DNA from 3 places in the Tardiphaga sp. 619_E2_N8_4 genome. Region 2 is predicted to be linked to each of the others. Evidence: riboswitches for the same ligand, from Rfam matches in the RefSeq annotation. Region 2 holds a riboswitch; each other region holds the start of a gene.

Region 1 (7,237 bases), 3.6 Mb from region 2:
GCGAGTCTGGCAGCAGTTTTGTTGCGGCGTTCCAGAGGCGGTCTTGCGGCAGTCTTGCGATTTCGCCACTTGTCGGATTGATCGCCATTTTCGTGCCGTCGCGCTTCGCGACGATCATCAGCGGCATGCCGTCGATCCATACGAAGCGCGCTTCGACCGCGGCCTTGTCCGCCGGTGCGCGAATAGCCGCAGCGATATCAGGCGCGTCGTGGCCGGCATAGCGCTGCAATACCTCACGTGGCGTATTGCGGTCGGCAAAAACACGGCCGGGATCGAGCGACAGCCAGCCCGAGAACATCCAGGTCAGCACGAACAGCCCGGCGATCAGTCCGGTGACGTGATGCCACGCCATCCAGCCGCGATAGGGCGTGATGTTGCCGCTCGCATAACGCCGCTTGAGGCGCACGCGCAAAATGCCGATCCAGATTCCGGTAACGCCGACGATCAAACAGATGCCGGAGATCCAAAGCACCACGAGCCGCCACAGCGGGCCGTCCTTGCGCAACACGGTCGGATAGATCCAGTGCGGGATCGAGCCGAGCCAGTTCCAGACGCGCTCCGTGCGGTTGGTATCGAGTGCGATCTCGCCAGAGCGTGAGGAGACGTAGAGTTTTGTACCGGCGCCGTCGCCGAGTGTGATCAGATACAATGGGCGTAGCGGATCGTAGCGTGCGGTCACGCTCCACTGGTCGCGATCGACGATCTCTTCGAGCTGAGGCGACTTGCTGGCGGGATGGTGCCGCGCGACTGCAAGTGCCTGCTGTTCGTTGATGTCGGTGATTGCGCGGCCATCGGCGGCGGAGATCGTCTGCCGTTTGCCGTCCCAGCCAGTCAACCGATACACCGGCTCGTCGGCAACCATGTTCAATCGCAATTCGCGCGGATAGCGCGTGGCACCGGCAGCCTTCATCGCCTCGTCGGGAGAGAGCGCCACTTTCTCCCAGACGATATCGGGCAATGCCGCCAGCCGCTCTTTATTGGAGAGGCCGGGAAACGCGACATACATCATCACCACGCCGGAGATGAACCACATCGCGAAGAAGAGGCAGGTGACGATGCCGACCCAGCGGTGACCGATATACAGCCACCGCCGGAGTGTTCGTGTCAGTGTGCGTGGCACGCTCAGAACTTTACATTGACGGCGAGTTGAGCGGTGCGCGGTAGGCCGAGCAGCCACTGATTGGTGCCGCCCGATGTTGCATAGACCTCGTCGAGCAGATTGTAGACTCGGAACGACACCGTCGTATTGCGGTCGGCCTTCCACTGCACGCCGGCATTGACAACCTGATAGGCAGGACGCACGAGCGTGTTGGCGTTATCTGCATAGATGCGGCCGACGAATTGGACGCCCACATTTGCCGACCAATCCTGTGCAAAGGCCCAGGTCGCCCAGATGTTGGAGACGTTCTGTGGCACATTGGCCGGCACGTTGCCGGCGTAGTTCACCGCAACGCCGCCAACTGACTGCACGAAGTCATCATATTTCGCACGCAGGAAAGCGGTATTGGCATCGATGCGCCACCCGTGGTCGAGGGCGAGGCCCACCGAAGCCTCGACACCGCGCGACGACTGCTGACCGACCTGGACAACCATTGACGGCAAGTTCGGATCGCGCGCCAACAGGTTGTTTTTGACGATCTGATAGCCGGCTAAGGTCCACTCGCCGCGGCCACCCCAGAACGATTGTTTGACGCCGATCTCGACCTGCTTACCGGTCGCTAGTTCGAAGCTCTTGTTTGTTGCCGCCAGCGAGACTAGGCCGCCAACCGGATCTACGGCTGTAGAGTATTGGCCGTAGAAGGCCAGGTCCTTGATGGGCGTATAGACCGCTCCGGCGCGCCAGCTGGTCGCTGAGAAGGATTTCTCGAAACTGTTACCGGGGGTGACGTAGTCGGTGCGATTGATAGTCGGCTCGTCCTGCCGGATCCCAGCGATCAGAGAGAGTTGTTCCGTGATCGACAGACGGTTCTCGGCGAATAGGCCGTACTGGTTGGTCGTGGTGCTGAAGCCCGGAACCGTTTGGGTCGTTGTCGCAGCGAAGGAGCCAGGGAAGAAATCGGTGAGCGACACCGACGACGTGCCGCCATAGGGCGAGTTGTTGATGTGTTTGAAGTCGATCTGGTTGACGTCGAAGCCGGCGACAAATTCGTTAACCATGCCAAAGATATGGCCGCGGAACGTCGCGTCGAAGCGGTCGCCGATCTGCTGCTGGTCGTGGAAGATCTCGATATAGTCGCTGCGATTGATGCGGCCCGTTGCGGCGCTGAAGTTGTAGGTCTCGACGTCTTTCCAGTGCCGCTGGCTGTTCAGGTAGTACAGGGTGTTGCGCAGCGTAATGCTGTCTGTCACCTGCCACTCGGTCTTCACCTGGTTCCAGCTGTCCTGATAGCGGATGCTGCTGTCGCCGACATTGTAATTCCTGAAGCGCAGGGACTCATCGAGCTTGCCGTTGATCAGCGGTGTGCCGAAATAGCGCGACGGGCTGCGATCGCCGTAATCCGTAGAGATCGTCCAGGTGATGTCTTCGGTCTGCTTGATCTGGACGGCGGCATGCACTTCGACATTGGAGGTGTTGTCACGATCGACCCAGCCGTCCGACATGTTGCCGGTCGCGGTGATGCGATAGGCGACATCCTTGTTGATCGGTCCACCGCTATCCACTGCAATGCGCCGGGTCATGTTGCTGTCGAGCGAGATTTCGGCCTGATTGCGCGGCACCCAAAGCGGCAGTTTCGAGATGACGTTGATGGCGCCGCCGACGGCTCCTTCGCCATACATCACCGATGCCGGGCCGCGTAGCACCTCAACGCGCTCAGCTGACCAGGTATCATAGGGGAAGGTCAGCGTGCCCGAGCCGACATAGAGCCGTGTGCCGTCATACAGAGTCATCACGGTGCCGTTGCCGGTGAAGCCGCGGGTGTTGAAGGCGATGCTGCCATTGCCCGGCGCCGGGCTTGCGGTGAAGCCGGTGGCGTTCTGTGTCACGGCGTCAATCAGATTCTGCTGGCCGCGTTCGGCCATGGTTTCCGCTGAGATGACCTCGACGCTGGCCGGCGTCTGCAGGCGCGTCAGGCCGAGGCGGCTGCCGGTGGATGTGGTGCCGGTGAGGTTGAGCGTCGGCGCTGCGAAGACGGGGCCTGTCGGCGTGGCAACCGGCGCGCCGGTATTGGCGGCGACATTGCGCTGCTGCCGCGAGCGCGCAGCGCGCGATGCATTGCCGTTCGTGGCGCGGCGTGCGCGTTGAGGTGTCGCTGACGGCTGAACGACAACAGGATCGAGCGTCTGGCTCGACTGTGAGGTTTGCGACCAGCTTTCGCTCGGACACAACAAGCAGGAGAGAGCAACAGAATAAAGAAAGGGAGTATGTCGCTTCAATGCAACGGGAGAAACGGAGGTCATGAACAGGACTCGCGGTTACGTGGCACGTCACCGCAAACCAAGTCGCCCCGCCGCTTTCAAACAGGCAGTGTGACTTCCACCAGGACACCCCGCCCAATGTGCTCGCGTGTGACCACGACTGGCGGCAGGTCTCCTGGCTCGCGGGTCAGTGCCTGTCGCCGCCTTCCCAGGTGAACACCCAGTGGCTCTTGGCGCAGGCTCGCCGCTTACAGTTGCGGGGGCAGCCGCGGAATCGGGGGATCCCCTCACCGCATTCCCTTTTGATCCCCGAAGGGAACCGTCGCGTTCACGTTAAGGTGAAATTTCCAAATGTGTCAATCAAGCTGCCAGCCATTCGCAACTTGCTTTGGCGGGTGTTGATATTGCGCATCACCTGTCATCGCAGCGTCAAGTGTTCTGCCTAGCACCACGGGTGCCAGAGCCAGGATCAGGAGTTCGCCATGGCACTACGTTTATCCCGTCGTCGCTTCCTCGCGCACTCAGCCGCAGCAGGCGCAAGCTTCCTGGCGATGCCTTACCTCAGCCGTGCGGCGGATCGTCCGGTCGTGTCGCATGGCGTGCAGTCCGGCGATGTCGGGACGAGCAGCGGCATGATCTGGTCGCGCGCCGATCGCCCGGCGCAGATGATGGTGGAAGTCGCCACTACCGAATCCTTCAGCAATGCGCGCATGTTGCCGGTTATCACGGCGCTGCCCGAGAGCGATTTCACGGCGAAGTTGCTGCTCGATAATCTGCCAGCCGGGCAGGACATCTTCTACCGTGTCAAATTCCGCGATCTCTCGCATACCGACATCGTCGGCGAGCCCGTGATCGGCCGCTTCCGCACCGCGCCGGCGGATCGCCGCGATGTGTCCTTTGTCTGGGGCGGCGATGTCGCCGGCCAGGGCTGGGGTATCAATGCTGACGATGGCGGCATGGTCACCTTCGCCACCATGCGAAAGCACAACCCGGATTTCCTGATCCATTCCGGCGATACGATCTACGCCGATGGTCCGATCCTGCCTGAAACGAAACTGCCTGACGGCGCGATCTGGAAGAACACCATCACGGTGCCGGAGAAGGCGAAGGTCGCCGAAACGCTCGATGAATTCCGCGCCGCGCACAAATACAATCTGCTCGACGACAATGTCCGCGCCTTCAATGCGCAGGTGCCGATCTTCGGCCAGTGGGACGATCACGAGGTCACCAACAACTGGTCTTCATCGAAGCAGTTGCCCGCGTCCTACAAGGAGCGCGACGTCACGCTGCTGGCGGCGCGCGGTGCGCGTGCCTTTCACGAGATGTATCCGATCTCGATCAATCCGAACGAGCCTGGCCGCGTCTATCGTACGCTGAATTACGGCCCGCATCTCGATGTCTTCATGCTGGACGAGCGCAGCTATCGTGGGCCCAACGGCCCGAACCTGCAGGAGAGCTATGGTCCCGATGCGTATTTCGTCGGTCCGGAGCAGATGGCCTGGCTGAAGCGCGCATTGATGGCCTCGAAGGCGACCTGGAAGGTCATCGCCTCGGATATGCCGATCGGCCTCGTCGTCTATGACAACGCCGCCGACAAAACCGGGTCTGAGGCCATCGCGCAGGGCGACGGACCAGTGCGGGGCCGCGAGCTGGAAATCGCCGATATCCTGCGCTTCATCAAATCGGCCGGTATCCGCAACACGGTCTGGCTGACCGCCGACGTGCATTACACGGCGGCGCATTACTACAATCCGGAAAAGGCGCAGTTTCAGGATTTCGAGCCGTTCTGGGAGTTCGTTTCGGGCCCGTTTCACGCCGGAACCTTCGGGCCGGCGGCGCTCGACAATACCTTCGGTCCTGAGGTCCGTTTCGTGAAGGCGCCGGGGCCCGATAAGCAGAATTTGCCCCCGTCGGCCGGCATGCAGTTCTTCGGTCACGTCAAAATCGACGGCCAAAGCGGCCAAATGACCGTTACCTTGCGGGATCGGGCCGATATGGCCCTTTGGGCCACGGTTCTGGACCCGAAATTGGGCTAACCATTTGGCAGATTCGCATTGTTTTTCGGCGATTTCCCCCTATATTGCGCCGCAACGCGTCCGAGTACCCGGCCCCTTCTGGCCGGGTTTGCTTTTGGAGGGATTGCCCCAGCGCGTTTTCAGACGAGGCAGTTATCGAACGCGCTCGAGCGCAAGGCATAAGCCTTTTGTTGTCGAGCATGTCTTGTTGAACCCGCTCAAGGGCACCCAGACCGTAACCAGAAGAAGACCTATGAACCTTCGCAACATTGCTATCATCGCCCACGTTGACCACGGCAAAACCACTCTCGTGGACAAGCTGCTGCAGCAGTCGGGCACGTATCGCGACAATCAGCGCGTCCAGGAACGCGCGATGGATTCGAACGACATCGAAAAAGAGCGCGGCATCACCATTCTCGCCAAGTGCACCTCGGTGCTGTGGGATGAAGTCCAGATCAACATCGTCGACACCCCGGGCCACGCTGACTTCGGCGGCGAAGTCGAACGCATCCTGTCGATGGTCGATGGCGTGATTGTGCTCGTCGACGCCGCTGAAGGCCCGATGCCGCAGACCAAGTTCGTGGTCGGCAAGGCGCTGAAGCTCGGCCTCAAGCCGATCGTCGCGATCAACAAGGTCGACCGTCAGGACGCCCGCATCACCGAAGTCGTCAACGAAGTGTTCGACCTGTTCGCAGCGCTCGACGCCACCGACGACCAGCTCGATTTCCCGATTCTGTACGGATCGGGCCGCAACGGCTGGATGGCCGACAGCCCGGACGCGTCGCATGATGTCGGCATGAAGCCGCTGTTCGATCTCGTCATCAAGCATGTCGCGCCGCCGGTGGTTGAAGAAGGTGCGTTCCGCATGCTCGGAACCATCCTGGAAGCCAACCCCTATCTCGGTCGCATCATCACCGGTCGCATCTCGGCCGGTTCGGTGAAGCCGAACCAGGCCGTCAAGGTGCTGTCGCGTGACGGCAAGGTCGTCGAAACCGGCCGTATCACCAAGATCCTGGCCTTCCGCGGCCTTGAGCGCCAGCCGGTGGAACTCGCCGAAGCCGGCGACATCGTTGCCATCGCCGGCCTGCCGAAGGGCACTGTTGCCGATACCTTCTGCGATCCGTCGGTTGAAATTCCGATCCAGGCGCAGCCGATCGATCCGCCGACCGTGTCGATGTCCTTCATCGTCAACAACTCGCCGCTCGCCGGCACCGAAGGCGACAAGGTCACCAGCCGCCTGATCCGCGACCGCCTGTTGCGCGAAGCCGAAGGCAATGTCGCGCTCAAGGTCGTCGAATCCGCCGATCGTGACGCGATGGAAGTGTCGGGCCGCGGCGAATTGCAGCTCGCGATCCTGATCGAGAACATGCGCCGCGAAGGCTTCGAACTGTCGGTGTCGCGTCCACGCGTGGTTCTTACCAAGGACGAAAACGGCAACACGCTGGAGCCGGTCGAGGAAGTCGTCATCGACGTCGATGAGGAATTCTCCGGCGTGGTCGTTCAGAAGATGAGCGAACGCAAGGCCGAGATGATCGAGATGCGTCCTTCGGGCGGCAACCGCCTGCGTCTGGTGTTCTACGCGCCGACCCGCGGCCTGATCGGCTATCAGGGCGAACTCATGACCGATACCAAGGGTACCGCGATCATGAACCGCCTGTTCCACGACTACCTGCCCTACAAGGGCGAGATCGCCGGCCGCCGTAACGGTGTGTTGATCTCCAACGACCAGGGCGAAGCGGTGGCCTACGCCATGTTCAAGCTGGAAGATCGCGGCCCGATGATGATCGAGCCCGGCTGGAAGGTCTACAAGGGCATGATCATCGGCGAGCACACCCGCGAGAACGATCTCGAACTCAACGTTCTCA
Region 2 (7,237 bases):
CGCGCGCGAACTCTGAAAAAAGTTCGTGAACGGCTGTCACGTGTTGGTCGCAAGGTTAAAGGCTTGGTAACGGAGACGGTGTTTACTCAATTCAGTTGTTTGTTGCGTATGAGTGAGTAACCAATGTCCAGCGTTGTCGAGTTGCTTTACTCGCGCCGCGCTCCGCAGGTCGCGGTGCTGGCGCTGATGTCTATCGGTTTTGCCGGCTGCAGCGCCGACATGCAGACACGGCTATCTCAGAATCCAAATTTTGACTCAGGTCAGTCCCGTGGCTTTGGCTGGCAAGGTGAAACCACCGGCTCGGTACCGCAGCGCGCACCGCGCGCGCCGGTCGAGCGCCAGGAACTGCCACAATATCAGCGTCCGGCCTATAATCCGCAGCCGCAGTATCAATCCCAGCCATTGCCGCCGCCGATCTCGGCGCCGCAGTCCTATCCGACAGCCCGTCCGGTTGCATCGGCTGCTCCCGTCAGCGGGGGCGGCAACGGTATGTATACGCCGCCGCCCGCACGTACGCCGATCGAAACCACCGGCTCCACGGCACCGCGCTCGGTTGCAGCGACCAACGGCCTTGCCCGTGATGGCGGCACCTCGATCATCGTCGGCACCAGCGATACGCTCGATGGTCTGGCGAAACGCTACAACGTTTCGTCGGCTGCGATCCTGCAGGCCAATGGCTACAAGGGGCCGCGCGCGCTGTCGCCCGGCCAGTCGCTGATCATTCCGCGTCAGGGCGCCGCGGCAACTCCGGCCGTTGCTGCTGCTCCGAGCAAACCTGCCTTCGGCACATCGACCACGCATTTCGTCAATCGCGGCGATACGCTGATGAGCATCTCGCGCCGGAACAACGTGTCGGTCGCCGAACTCGCGCGCGCCAATGGTCTGGCGCCGACTGCCCAGTTGAAGCTCGGCTCCAAGATCACGATACCAGGCGCGCGTACGGCTTCTGCGGCTCCCGCGGCCGCGCCGCTTGCTGCGCCCGTCGCAGCCGTGACGGCCGCTCCGGCTGGCGCGGTTACGTCCGCTGCCGTGGCCCGTGTTGCTTCTGCCGAACCCGCACAGAAGGCCCGTCTGGCAAGTGCCACGACGACGCCTGAAGAAACCGCGCCGGAATCGCCAACTAAAGCCGCTGACGCAACCGGCGCTTTGCCGACGTTCCGTTGGCCGGTGCGCGGCCGCGTGGTCACAGGCTATGGCGCCAAGACCAATGGCAAGTCCAACGACGGCATCAACGTCGCCGTGCCGGAAGGCACGCCGATCAAGGCTGCCGAAGATGGCGTCGTTGCCTATTCCGGCAACGAGCTGAAGGGTTACGGCAATCTGGTCCTCGTTCGTCACTCCAACGGCTACGTCACCGCATATGCCCATGCGAGTGAGCTGATGGTGAAGCGTGGCGAGACCATCAAGCGCGGTCAGGTGATCGGCAAGTCCGGCCAGTCCGGTGAGGTTACTTCGCCGCAGCTTCACTTCGAGATCCGCAAGGGCTCGTCGCCGGTCGATCCGCTGCAGTTCCTCAACGGGGCGTAAGCGCAATCCACGAAGTGTAGTTCGCATTTAAGCAAGCCCGGCCTCGTGCCGGGCTTGATGCGTTTGATCTCGGGGCTACGGCCCACTCCAGCTCCGGACTCTTCAACGCGCTGCTGCGAGTGGGCAGCTTGCGCGCGCAAGCTCGGTTGACTGCCGCGCGATGTTGCCCATATGTGGACATGTCGTGGTTCTTCGGGAAGGTTTGCCCGAAGCTAAGAGGGAAGCCGGTGAGGCGTTAAGCCAAGGCCGGAGCTGCCCCCGCAACTGTAAGCGGTGAGCCGCTGTCCATTAAAGTCACTGAGACCCGCAAAGGTTTTGGGAAGGCCGGACAGCAGCATTGACCCGCGAGCCAGGAGACCTGCCTCGACAACATAAACGTCCTCGGGCGGGGTGTCCCGGTGGTGCGGTTGCGATTCCGCGACTGCCGTCGTGGAATCCAGACGTGTCACTTTGGCCTTTTGCCCCCAATCATTGGGGTTAAGCCATGTCTACTGTGTCAAAGTCTACTTCTTCCAAGTCTTCTGCCAAATCTACGTCCTCGCTTCCTGTTGCTACGTTGGGAACGCCACGGATCGGTCCGCGGCGTGAGCTCAAGATGGCGCTGGAAAGCTATTGGTCCGGTGCAATCGACGAGAATGCGCTGATCGATGTCGGCGTCGGGCTGCGTGCCGCAAACTGGGCACGTCAGAAGTCGCTTGGGATCACGGTCATGCCGTCGAACGACTTCTCGTTCTACGATCAGGTACTCGATACCAGCGTCATGGTAGGCGCTATTCCGAAGGTCTATGGCTGGAAGGGCGGAGACGTTTCCTTCGCGACCTATTTTGCCATGGCACGTGGATCACAAGGCACCGCGCATGACGAGGCCTGTACGCATGGGTCTCATGATGCGTCCCACGGCGTGCCAGCGCAGGAGATGACCAAGTGGTTTGATACCAACTACCATTTCATGGTCCCGGAGGTGACGCCGGATCAGACGTTTAGTCTCGCATCGCGCAAGCCGATCAAGGAGTACGAAGAGGCGAGATCGCTGGGCTATCAGACACGACCTGTGCTGATTGGGCCTGTGACCTATCTGAAACTGGCCAAGAGTGCGGATGCGTCATTCGATCCGGTGACGCTGCTCGACAGATTGCTGCCTGTTTACGTCGAGGTGCTCGGGGAATTGGCCGACAGAGGCGCCGAATGGGTACAACTGGACGAGCCGTGTCTGGTGCTCGATCTCGACGCACCGGCCCAGCAGGCGCTGCAGCGGACTTACGCCGCCTTTGCAGAAGCGGTCCCGCAACTCAGGATCATGCTGAACACTTATTTTGGCGAACTTGGCGACAACCTCGATCTGGCCCTGTCACTTCCCGTCGCCGGGCTTCATCTCGATCTGGTCCGCGCGCAGGACCAGTTCGATGAAGTCGCTGCGAAGGCGCGGAAGGACATGATCCTCTCGCTGGGCGTGATCGATGGCCGCAATATCTGGCGGTCCGATTTGTCCAGCTTGCTCGATAGTCTGGAACCCATGGTCGATCTCCTGGGGAGGGATCGCGTTGAGCTCGCGCCGTCCTGTTCGCTGCTACATGTGCCGATCGATCTCAGCCTTGAGACTGATCTCGATCCGGACGTCAAAAGCTGGCTGGCTTTTTCGATCCAGAAGATGGAAGAGCTGGCCGCACTTGGAGCAGCGCTGGCTGGCAACCGCGCTGATGTCGCTGCAACGCTTGCCGCGTCGGATGCCGCGGCGGCTGCGCGACTGGCATCGTCGAAGATCCACGATCTTGCGGTCGCCAAACGCGTCGCTTCTGTTGATGCGACCATGCGTCGTCGCAGCAGTGACTTTGCCACACGTGCGGCCGATCAGCATCGACGCTTCAAGCTGCCGGCATTCCCGACAACGACCATCGGCTCGTTTCCGCAGACCGCGGAAGTGAGAAACGCACGCGGGGCCCATGTCAGGGGCACACTCAGCGATGCCGCCTACAAGACGTTCCTGCAGAATCAGACGGCGAGGGCGGTGCGCTGGCAGGAGAATATCGGTCTCGATGTGTTGGTGCATGGCGAGTTCGAGCGCAACGACATGGTGCAGTATTTTGGCGAGCAACTTTCCGGCTTCGCCTTCACCAAGCATGGCTGGGTCCAGTCCTATGGCTCCCGTTATGTACGGCCTCCTGTCTTGTTTGGAGATGTGTCCCGGCCACATCCCATGACCGTCGAATGGTGGCACTATTCGCAGTCGCTCACCGACCGGCCGATGAAGGCGATGCTGACAGGGCCTGTCACGATCCTGAACTGGTCATTCGTGCGTGATGACATTCCCCGCGAAGTCGCCTGTCGCCAGATCGCGCTCGCGATACGCGATGAGGTGGCCGATCTTGAAAAGGCTGGGGCCGGTATGATCCAGATCGACGAAGCGGCACTCCGCGAAGGGCTTCCGCTGCGCAAATCGGAATGGAAGTCCTATCTCGATTGGGCCGTGGAGAGCTTCCGTATCTGTTCGTCGGGTGTGCGTGACGACACGCAGATCCATACGCATATGTGCTACTCGGAGTTCAACGACATCATCGACGCGATCGGTGCCATGGACGCCGACGTGATCTCCATCGAAACGTCACGGTCGAAGATGGAACTGCTCGATGCATTCAGGACCTACAAGTACCCGAACGAGATAGGTCCGGGCGTTTACGACATCCACTCGCCGCGGGTGCCTGAAACGCGCGATATGGTCGATCTGCTCAAGCTTGCACGGCAGCGGCTGGCGGACTCCCAGCTCTGGATCAATCCCGATTGCGGGCTGAAGACCCGCAAATGGGAGGAGGTGCGGCCTGCGCTCGTGAATATGGTCGCGGCGGCACGTGAGTTGCGAAGCCTCGCCTAGGGCGAGTCGAATGCCGCCCCGTTGTCATGACGGGGCGGCATTTGCCTTTACTTTGTGGCCAGCTTCATGCCGAGACGGCCAGCGAGTTCCTGTACGAATTGCCAGGCCACGCGACCTGAGCGCGAGCCACGGGTGGTCGACCATTCCAATGCGTCTCGCTCCAGCTCGGCGGCGTCGGTCTTGAGGCCATAGTGGCTGCAATAGCCGCGCACCATGTCGAGATATTCGTCCTGGCTGCATTTGTGGAAGCCGAGCCAGAGGCCGAAACGATCCGACAGCGACACCTTCTCTTCGACCGCTTCGCCGGGATTGATCGCGGTCGAGCGTTCGTTCTCGATCATCTCGCGCGCCAGAAGATGGCGGCGGTTCGAGGTCGCATAGAGGATCACGTTGTCCGGCCGGCCTTCGATGCCGCCTTCCAATACGGCTTTCAGCGATTTGTAGGACGCATCGTTGCCGTCGAAAGAAAGATCATCGCAGAACACGATGAAATAGAAATCCGAAGCGCGGATCTGTTCCATCAGGGCGGGCAGACTTTCAATATCCTCGCGATGGATTTCGACCAGCTTGAGGCGGCCGGCGACGGACTTGCTGGCATTGACCGAGGCATGGGCGGCCTTGACCAGTGACGACTTGCCCATGCCGCGTGCGCCCCACAGCAGCGCGTTATTGGCTGGCAGGCCGTTGGCGAAACGCCGGGTGTTCTCGATCAGAGTGTCGACCTGCTGATTGATGCCCTGCAGCAGGCCAATATCGACCCGGCTGACCTTCGGTACGGGAGCCAGGCGGCCGTCGGGATGCCAGATGAAGGCCTCGGCGCTGGCCAGAGAATCGGCATTGGAGCGCTTCGGCGCCGTGGCAGCCATACCCGCGGCAATTGCTTCGAGGGCGAGCGCGATCCGCTCCTCCGTCGGGGGAGCGGCGGCTGGTCGCGGACGTTTTGCCGCGGTCTTCGTCGTGCGGGTCGCGGGAGCCTTTTTGGCAGGGCGGCGGCTTGTTTTATTGGGCTTTTTTGACATTTTTGACTTTCCTCGGCGCGCACCCATATCGAGCCCGGAACACATCCGCAAGCGGTACAAATCGCAGACAAATCAGAGGGTTTACCGGCGTTGCAATTGGGACGCCGGCCGCTATAGTCCGCGCGAATTTACCCAAACCGGCCGAACGCCGACGCGTCGCCGGTTATTCCCCAGCGTTCACGAGGACTTCCGATGTTCATTACCCCTGCGTTTGCCCAGGCTGCAGCCGGCGGCGACACCAACAGCATGCTGATGTCGCTGCTGCCTTTCGCGCTGATCTTCGTGATCATGTATTTCCTGATTCTGCGTCCGCAGCAGAAGAAGGTGAAGGACCACGCCGAGATGGTGAAGAACATCCGCCGCGGCGACACCATCGTCACCTCGGGCGGTCTGGTCGGCAAGGTCACCAAGGTGGTCGATGACGAGCAGGTCGAGTTCGAACTCGCTGAAGGCGTTCGCGTACGTCAGCTCCGCACGATGATCTCGGGCGTGCGCACCAAGGGTGAGCCCGCCAAGGAGAAGGCGGACAAGGCTGATGCCAAGGACGACGCGGCCGCGAGCTGATGCGTTTGCGCGTCGCCCCTTCAAGAATCTGACGGATCATCTCGATGTTGTATTTCACGCGGTGGAAGGCGCTGGCGGTCATTCTGACGGCGCTCGTGGTCTGCCTGTGCGCGGTTCCGAATTTCTTCCCCGAAGCCACCGTGAAAACCTGGCCGAAATGGGCGCAGCGCCATCTGGTGCTGGGCCTCGACTTGCAGGGCGGCTCGCACATCCTGCTCGAAGTCGATGCCAATTCGGTCAAGAAGGACAAGCTCGATCAGGTGCGCGACGACGTCCGTCGCACGCTGCGTGATGCCAAGATCGTCTATACCGGCCTTGGCGTTCGCGGCGACAATGTCGAAGTCCGTATCACCAAGGACACCGAGTATCAGACCGCGCTCACCAAGCTGCGTGAACTGTCACAGCCGCTCGGCGGCTTGATGGGGCAGAGCGGCCAGCGCAGCCTGGAAGTCTCGGACGCAGGCAACGGCCTGATCCGTCTCTCGGTGCCGCCGGCAGCGATCAATGACCGCATCCGCCAGTCGGTCGAGCAATCGATCCAGATCGTCGAGCGCCGCGTCAACGAACTTGGCACCGTTGAACCGCTGATCCAGCGTCAGGGTCTCGATCGCATCCTGGTGCAGGTGCCGGGCCTACAGGACCCGACCCGCCTCAAGGAACTGCTTGGCAAGACGGCGAAGCTCGACTTCCGCATGGTCGACACCTCGCTCCCGGCGGAGCAGGCACAAGGCAGGGTGCCGCCCGACTCCGAACTCCTGATGAGCTCGCAATCTCCGAAGACGCCGTATCTCGTGAAGAAGGAAGTGCTGGTCTCGGGCGCTGACCTGACCGATGCGCAGCCGGGCTTCGACCAGCGCACCAACGAGCCGATCGTCTCGTTCCGCTTCAACACGTCCGGCGCCCGCAAGTTCGCCGATGCCACGGTGAAGAACGTCAATCTGCCCTTCGCCATTGTGCTCGATAACGAAGTGGTCTCCGCCCCGGTCATTCGCGAGCCGATCACCGGCGGCTCCGGCCAGATCTCCGGCAGCTTCACGGTGCAGGGCGCCAATGATCTCGCGATCCTGCTGCGTGCCGGCGCGCTGCCTGCGCCGCTCAGCATCATCGAGGAGCGTACTGTTGGCCCCGGCCTCGGCGCCGACTCGATCGCCAAGGGCGAACTCGCCGCCTATGTCGGCTCCATCCTCGTCATCGTCTTCATGCTGCTGACCTACCGCCTGTTCGGCCTGTTCGCCAATATCGCGGTGACCATCAACGTTCT
Region 3 (7,237 bases), 1.6 Mb from region 2:
GACCTATATCGCGAATGGTGGCCGCACGTTCGATCCATCCCTCCCAGTCGTTGTGATGATCCATGGTGCCGGCTTCGATCACTCGACCTGGGCGCTGCATACGCGCTGGTTCGCGCATCATGGCTTCGCCGTACTAGCGCCGGATCTGCCCGGCCATGGTCGCTCGAAAGGTGAAGCGCTCACGACCATCGCCGATCTCGCCGACTGGACCGCAGCATTGATCGATGCAGCGGGCGCAATGACGGCGCGGCTGATCGGCCATTCCATGGGCTCGCTGATTGCGCTGGAGACCGCAGCGCGGCATCCCGGTAAAGTCACGCGCCTCGACCTGATGGGCACGGCAGGGACGATGACCGTCGGCCCGGATCTGTTGAAGGATGCCGAAGCCAATCAGCATTCCGCTATCGATATGGTGTCGATCTGGGGGCTCGGCTTTCGCGCCGAACTCGGCGGCAGCCTCGCGCCGGGGTTGTGGATGCATAGCGGTGCGCAGCGCGTGCTCGAAGCCACAAAGCCGGGCGTGTTGTTCGCCGATCTCAACGCCTGCAATACATACCAGAATGCGCTGACTGCTGCAGGCCAGCTTGATATCCCGGTCACGCTCATCCTCGGCGAGCGGGACATGATGACTCCCGCCAAGGCCGGCAAGACCCTGGCCGCCGCATTGAAAAACGCCCGCACGGTGATTCTGCCCGGCACTGGCCACATGATGATGGTCGAGCGCCCCGACGACGTGCTCGCCGCGCTACAGCACGAGCAATAGAGTCCACAACGCGGTGATGGCTGTTGCACCGCGCGGCGCGCTGTGCTTCCTGTCTGTCGTTATCGGTGCCTCCGCGAGGAGGTGAAACGGGAATGCGGTGCGGGGAAATATCCCCTATGCCGCGGCTGCCCCCGCAACTGTAAGCGGCCATTCCGGGTCCACAAAGCCACTGAATTTGCATCGCAGATTCGGGAAGGCGGACCGGGAGACCACCGCGAGCCAGGAGACCGGCCGGTAACGAGTTTCACACTCGTTCGACGGTGGGTCGACGGAAGGGGTTAAATGACTATCCGGAATTTGGCCGCAGGCACTGCGGCCGTTGTTGTTCTGTCCTGCTCTCACAGTGCTGCGCATGCGCAGTCCAGTGCCGAGCAGCTCTCCGAAATCGTAGTGACGGCGGACAGAGCACCCGAACAGCTCAATCGCACTGGCAGTTCGATTAGCGTGGTGTCAGGCGAAACCATTGCGACCAGCAATCCCGGCTCGCTGGTCGATGCGCTGCGCACCGTGCCTGGCCTCGATATCAGCGAAAATGGCGGCCCCGGCGGCACCGCGAATGTGCGCCTGCGCGGCGGCAATACCGGCCAGACCCTGGTGATGATCGACGGCATCCGCGTCAACGATCCCACGGCTGCATCGGGCGACTTCGAATTCGCCATGTTCACGCCCTCCGCCATCGAGCGCATCGAGGTCCTGAAGGGGCCACAGAGCGCGCTCTATGGCTCAGACGCCATGAGCGGCGTGGTCAACATCATCACCAAGAAGGGCTCCGGTCCTGCGCAGGTCAATGTCCGCACGGAAGCCGGCAGCTATGGCACCGTCATGACGCAGGGATCGCTGACCGGATCCAACGGTCCGTGGTCCTATGCCTTCACCGGCGGCGGTCAGCACAGCAACGGTTTCTCGCGTTACGGTTATCGTATCCCTGCCCTCGAAGCACGTTTTCCGAATCTCGAAAACGACAGCTTCGATCGCGTCGGCGGCTCGGCGCGCATCGGCTACGATGCAGGCGAAGGCATCCGGCTTGAGTCAGGCATCGTCCATTCGTTCACGCGCTCGGCCTATGATGCAGCAACGGGAACGCTTCCGGATACGCCGTCAGCGGCGACGCGTCTGCTGCAAACCGTCTATGGACGCGTCGGCATCGATTCATTCGGTGGCATTCTGACTCACAATGTCACCGTGTCGAATACGCACACCGAGCGGATGTTTGACGACGTCAGCTATCGCACCAACAGGTTGCCGGCAAACACCACCGAGAAAATCTCCGATTATGTCGGCAACAGTCTCGGCGCCGAATATCAGGCGACCCTGAAGCTCGGCGCATTCGGCTCCCTCGTCTATGGTGCCAAGACACAGACCGAGACCGCGCAGACCTACAGCACGAATATCTCGCCTGTTGCCGGCCCATTGACGCCGCTGCTAGCCAAACAGCAGGACACCAACTCGATCTTCGCTTTGTGGTCTGTGCCGATCGGTGAACGGCTCAACGTCACGCTCGGCGGCCGGGTCGATGACGTCGTCGACGTTGCCCGCTTCGAGACCTGGCGCGCTACGGCTGCCTACAACATTACAGAAACCGGCACCAAATTCCGCGCCAGCGCTGGCACCGGCGCAAAAGCGCCGACGCTGTTTCAGCTTTACGACACGACCTACGGCAGCAGAAACCTGACGCCGGAAACCAATTTCGGCTATGACGCGGGTATCGACCAGAGCCTCTTCAACGGCCGCGTCGTGCTGTCGGTCACAGGCTTTTCCACCGATTACAGCAATCTGATCAACTTTGTCTCCGATGCGTCCCGCCCGCTCGGCTATTACGTCAACGTCGCCCGCGCCGAGACCAGCGGTCTCGAAGTCGGCGGCAATGTCGATGTCATTCCGGGCTGGGTGAAATTCAACGTAGCCTACACTTACCTTCACGCACAGGATCTCAGCACCGACACCGTGCTGGCACGTCGTCCCAAGAACTTCGCCCGCTTCGCACTCACGATCACGCCCACCGACAAGTGGATGATCGAGCCGCGTGTCACCACGGTGTCGAAGCGCTTCAGCAGTGCCAATCAGGTCGGTCAGGTGGATGCCTATACCCGCGTCGACCTCTATACCGAGTACAAGATCGATGCGAACTGGAAGGTCTTCGCCCGCGGCGAGAACATCCTGAATGAGCATTATCAGGAAGTGCTGAACTTCGGCACCACGGGGCCTGCGGCTTACGCAGGCTTCAACGCCACATGGTGAGCATAGCGCCAGCAGCACGGCGCCGGACGATCGCGACCATCGCGCTCGTCGGCCTCGTCACGCTGCTGGCACTGGGCTCGCTCGGCACGGGACCTGTCAAACTCTTGCCGCTGACGGTGCTCGATGCACTGTTCGGCGGCGGCAGCGACGTGCATCAGATCATCGTGCGTGAAATCCGCCTGCCCCGCGCGATTCTCGCACTTGCCATCGGCGCGATCCTCGGCCTGTCCGGTGCCGCGCTGCAGGGCTTGCTGCGCAATCCCCTCGCCTCGCCGTCGCTGTTCGGCGCGCCGCAATCCGCGGCCTTCGGTGCGGTGCTGATGATCTCGCTCGGTTTGGCCGATGTCCGCTCATGGGCGCTGCCTGTTGCCGGCATCACGATGGCGTTCCTGTCGGTGTTCGTGCTGCTCGGCATCGCCGGCCGCAATGCGGGTCTGCTGTTGCTGATCCTCGCGGGGCTTGCGATCTCAAGTCTCGCAGGTGCTGCGACGGCGCTGGTGATGAACCTGTCGCCCAATCCCTTCGCCGCACTTGAGATCGCCTTCTGGTTGCTCGGCTCGCTGGAAGACCGTAGCTTCCGTCACGTCACCCTGGCGCTTCCGTTCATTGTCGCTGGCGCAATTATCCTGATGAGTCAGCGCTCGGCCTTTCGTGCATTGAGCCTCGGCGAAGAAACCGCACAGAGCCTCGGTGTCCATGTGAGCCGCCTGCGCCTGCTGGTGATCCTCGGCGTCGCGCTCGGCGTTGGCGGCGCTGTCGCGGTCACCGGCACGATCGGCTTCATCGGCCTTATCGCGCCACATCTGATGCGCCCGATCATCGGCCATGATCCCGCGCGACTACTAATTCCGAGCGCGCTGACCGGCTCGGCGCTGTTGCTCGCCGCCGATATCGCCGTGCGCATCATTCCATCGACCACAGACATCAAGGTCGGCGTCCTGACATCGATCATCGGTGTGCCATTCTTCCTCTATCTCATCATGCGCGAGCGGCGCGCTCTGGGCGGAGGCGTCGCATGACCGATCAGGCGCTGCTGACCGCGAGCAATCTGAGCGTCACGCTCTCCGGGCGCGAGGTGCTGCACGATGTCTCGCTCTCGCTACACCGACAGCACCTCGTCGCCCTGGTCGGCCCGAACGGCGCCGGGAAGACGACGCTGCTGCGCGCACTGGCAGGATTGCAATCGTCCACCGGCGCTATCCATGTCGCGGGCCATACACTGGCGTCCTTGTCGCTACGCGAGCGCGCAAAGCGCTTTGGCTATCTGCCGCAAGGTCATGTCGTGCATTGGCCGCTCGACGTAAAGGACGTCGTCGCTCTTGGCCGCTATCCACATGGCGCGACCGATCCGGCGCGGCTGACATCATCGGACAAGGCTGCGGTCGAGCGCGCAATGCTGGCAACGGACATCGTCGCCTTTGCCGATCGGCGTGTGACCGAACTCTCCGGCGGCGAACGCAGCCGCGTCGCGCTCGCCCGCGTCCTCGCTGTCGAGGCGCCGATCGTGCTGGCGGATGAGCCGACCGCATCGCTCGATCCGCGTTACCAGATCGACGTCATGAAGAACCTCCGCGATGTCGCCGACAGCGGCGTGCTGGTGATCGTGGTGACGCACGATCTCGGCCTCGCCGCGCGCTTCGCCGATACGGTGCTGGTGATGTCCGACGGGCGCCTCGCTGCGCAGGGCGCGCCGCGACAGGCGCTGTCCGATGACATCGTCGCCGATGTCTTTCGTATCAGCACCTATCGCGCCGAACACCGGAACGAAACGATTATCCTGCCCTGGGCGGGAGTCTGAGCGATGTGGCGGCTATTTCGCCAGCGCAGCAGCAAGCCGGCTCAGAGCAGCCGTATCGGGCGGCAGGCCGAAGCGCAGCAGCTCATGGCTCCAGTCGAAGTGGCGGCACCAGATCTGCTCCCGGGCCAATGCGGCATGCCATTTCAGGGCGTCGACATGTCGCGCCAACCTGTACAGCGGCGTGCCGCCGACAATCTCGAAACCGGCATAGGCCAACACGTTGTCGAGCTTGATGCTCTGCGCGACCAGCGCGACGCGAGTCTGCGTGGCCCAGCGCTCGTCGCGCAAAGCGGCCGCACCTATGTACAGTGCCGGACCGGAACAGGCCCATGGGCCCATAGCAGTCGCGATGCGCTGCGCGATCAGCGGCGCCGCAAGCGCGAAACCGAGACGCAGACCCGCAAGGCCGTAGAATTTTCCGAAGGAGCGCAGGATCACCACTGGCAGTGTCGCGCACAGGCCGACTGCGCCGATCGCGGGATCGACATCGGCGAAGGCCTCATCGATCACCAGCCAGCCTCCGCGCCGTTGCAGGATCGCCGCAACATCGGCGAGTTCATCGCGCTTGGCGATCCGCCCATCGGGATTGTTGGGATTGACGATCACCAGATGCCTGGCATGATCCGGCAGCGCGCTAAGGCTGCCGATCACTCCAACCTCATGTCCACCGGCACGCCAAGCCGCGACATGCTCGTTATAGGTCGGCCCGACAATGGCAACGGCGCTGGGCGCCGCGAGATGCGGCAGCCACTGGATCAGAGCCTGCGTACCGGCAGCAGCAACGACATCGACGTTATCGGGCACGTGGTAGGCGCTGCGCGCGGCGGACAACAGCGACTGTTCGTCGGCGCGCGTCGGCAAGCGTTCCCAAAGATAGCTCGGCAGGTTGGCAGGAATGGGCCACGGCCATGGATTGATCCCGGTCGAGAGATCGAGCCATTGGTTCGGCGCGCCGCCGAATTCAGCCATCGCCTGCGTGAGATCGCCACCATGTTTCATGGCTGTGTCATGCCATCATATTGGGCAAAGCGCGAGAGGCTTTGGCCGCTCGCGGCTACGGCACTCGTGCTTCTCGCATACGCGCCGCTGCAGGCCAGTGCAGCCGATCTGCCGCGCTTCGCCTCGATCAATCTGTGCACCGATCAACTGCTCGTCACCCTCGCCGATCCCGAGCAGATTTTGGGTCTCAGCCCCTATGCGCGCGATCCGTTTCGTTCGTGGGACAAGGACAAGGCGAAACTATTCCGCCTGCTGTCCGGTGAGGCCGAGGATGTGCTGGCGCTAAAGCCGGATGTCGTCGTTGCCGGCCGCTTCACCAAGCGCGCGACCCGCGAACTCCTGAAGGACAAGGGGTTGAAGGTCACCGAATTCGATCCTGCCCGCTCGCTCGACGACGTCAAGAAGCAGCTCCGCCAGATGGGCGCGCTGGTGAAGCATCCGGAGCGTGCTGAAGCCGAAATCGCGAAACTGGATACTGCAATCGCGCAGGCCCATGCCGCCGTACAGCGCAAGCCGTTGCGCGTGCTGGCGGTGTCGCGGCGCGGCTGGGTGTCCGGCGGCGAAAATCTGACCACATCGTTGCTATCAGCGGTCGGGCTGCGCAATGCCGGCGGCGAGCTCGGCCTCAAGGCTGGCGGCTTCGCCTCCTTGGAGGCCATCGTCACGCTGCGGCCCGATCTGCTGCTGGTCACCGACAATACTGATTTCGCCGAAGACGAAGGCCGCGCCTTCCTGCTGCATCCCGCACTGGAGACATTCTATCCGGCGTCGAAGCGACTGGTTCTGCCCGAGCGCCTCACCGCCTGCGGTGGCCCGACCATGGTGGAAGCACTCGACCGATTGACCACCGAAATCAACCGCGTGGCCCCCTGATGCTGGTGGATGGCGACGCGCTCCTCCTGGTGGTCGCGGCGCTGCTGCTCGATGCCGTGATCGGCGATCCCGACTGGCTGTGGCGCCGCGCACCACATCCCGTGGTCTGGATCGGCAACGGCATCGGCTGGCTGGAACACCGACTCAACCTCGAGAGCTGGTCGCGTCGGCAACGCAAGCTGGCCGGTGTCGTCACCGTCATCGCACTGGTTAGTGTCGCAATGCTTGTCGGCGGACTGCTCGCCGATCTCCTCAACGACAACTGGATCGGTTTCGGCGTCGAAGCCCTGATTGCCTCGACGCTGATCGCCCAACGCAGCCTGTATCAGCATGTGGCCCGCGTGCGCCGCGCTTTCACCGAGGGCGGATTGCCCGCAGCACGCCAGGCCGTCGCAATGATCGTCGGGCGCGATCCTGAACAACTCGACGAAGCCGGCGTATCGCGCGCGGCGATCGAATCCACCGCCGAAAATTTCTCCGACGGCATTGTCGCGCCGGTGTTCTGGCTGGCATTGCTCGGATTGCCCGGCCTGATCGCCTACAAGGCCATCAACACGGCCGACTCC

Evidence for each region. Region 2 has a riboswitch for cobalamin ahead of metE (5-methyltetrahydropteroyltriglutamate--homocysteine S-methyltransferase). Riboswitches for the same ligand answer to the same signal wherever they lie in the genome.
Region 1: linked by a shared signal. The riboswitch ahead of AB8A23_RS04120 (TonB-dependent receptor) and the one ahead of metE (5-methyltetrahydropteroyltriglutamate--homocysteine S-methyltransferase) in region 2 are both predicted to bind cobalamin.
Region 3: linked by a shared signal. The riboswitch ahead of AB8A23_RS14000 (TonB-dependent receptor plug domain-containing protein) and the one ahead of metE (5-methyltetrahydropteroyltriglutamate--homocysteine S-methyltransferase) in region 2 are both predicted to bind cobalamin.

What each region holds. Positions count from the first base shown of each region.
Region 1 is NZ_JBPWQJ010000001.1:876,883-884,119, reverse strand. Features, by position in the region: gene AB8A23_RS04125 (PepSY domain-containing protein) at 1-1,120, opposite strand, end outside; gene AB8A23_RS04120 (TonB-dependent receptor) at 1,123-3,399, opposite strand; cobalamin riboswitch at 3,506-3,694, opposite strand; gene AB8A23_RS04115 (alkaline phosphatase D family protein) at 3,840-5,393, shown strand; gene typA (translational GTPase TypA) at 5,626-7,237, shown strand, end outside.
Region 2 is NZ_JBPWQJ010000001.1:4,483,313-4,490,549, reverse strand. Features, by position in the region: gene AB8A23_RS21590 (protein-L-isoaspartate(D-aspartate) O-methyltransferase) at 1-16, shown strand, start outside; gene AB8A23_RS21585 (peptidoglycan DD-metalloendopeptidase family protein) at 124-1,527, shown strand; cobalamin riboswitch at 1,696-1,907, shown strand; gene metE (5-methyltetrahydropteroyltriglutamate--homocysteine S-methyltransferase) at 2,012-4,393, shown strand; gene AB8A23_RS21575 (ATP-binding protein) at 4,441-5,412, opposite strand; gene yajC (preprotein translocase subunit YajC) at 5,605-5,976, shown strand; gene secD (protein translocase subunit SecD) at 6,021-7,237, shown strand, end outside.
Region 3 is NZ_JBPWQJ010000001.1:2,933,230-2,940,466, reverse strand. Features, by position in the region: gene AB8A23_RS14005 (alpha/beta fold hydrolase) at 1-763, shown strand, start outside; cobalamin riboswitch at 810-1,013, shown strand; gene AB8A23_RS14000 (TonB-dependent receptor plug domain-containing protein) at 1,046-3,001, shown strand; gene AB8A23_RS13995 (FecCD family ABC transporter permease) at 2,995-4,020, shown strand; gene AB8A23_RS13990 (ABC transporter ATP-binding protein) at 4,017-4,799, shown strand; gene cobD (threonine-phosphate decarboxylase CobD) at 4,812-5,798, opposite strand; gene AB8A23_RS13980 (ABC transporter substrate-binding protein) at 5,865-6,671, shown strand; gene cbiB (adenosylcobinamide-phosphate synthase CbiB) at 6,671-7,237, shown strand, end outside.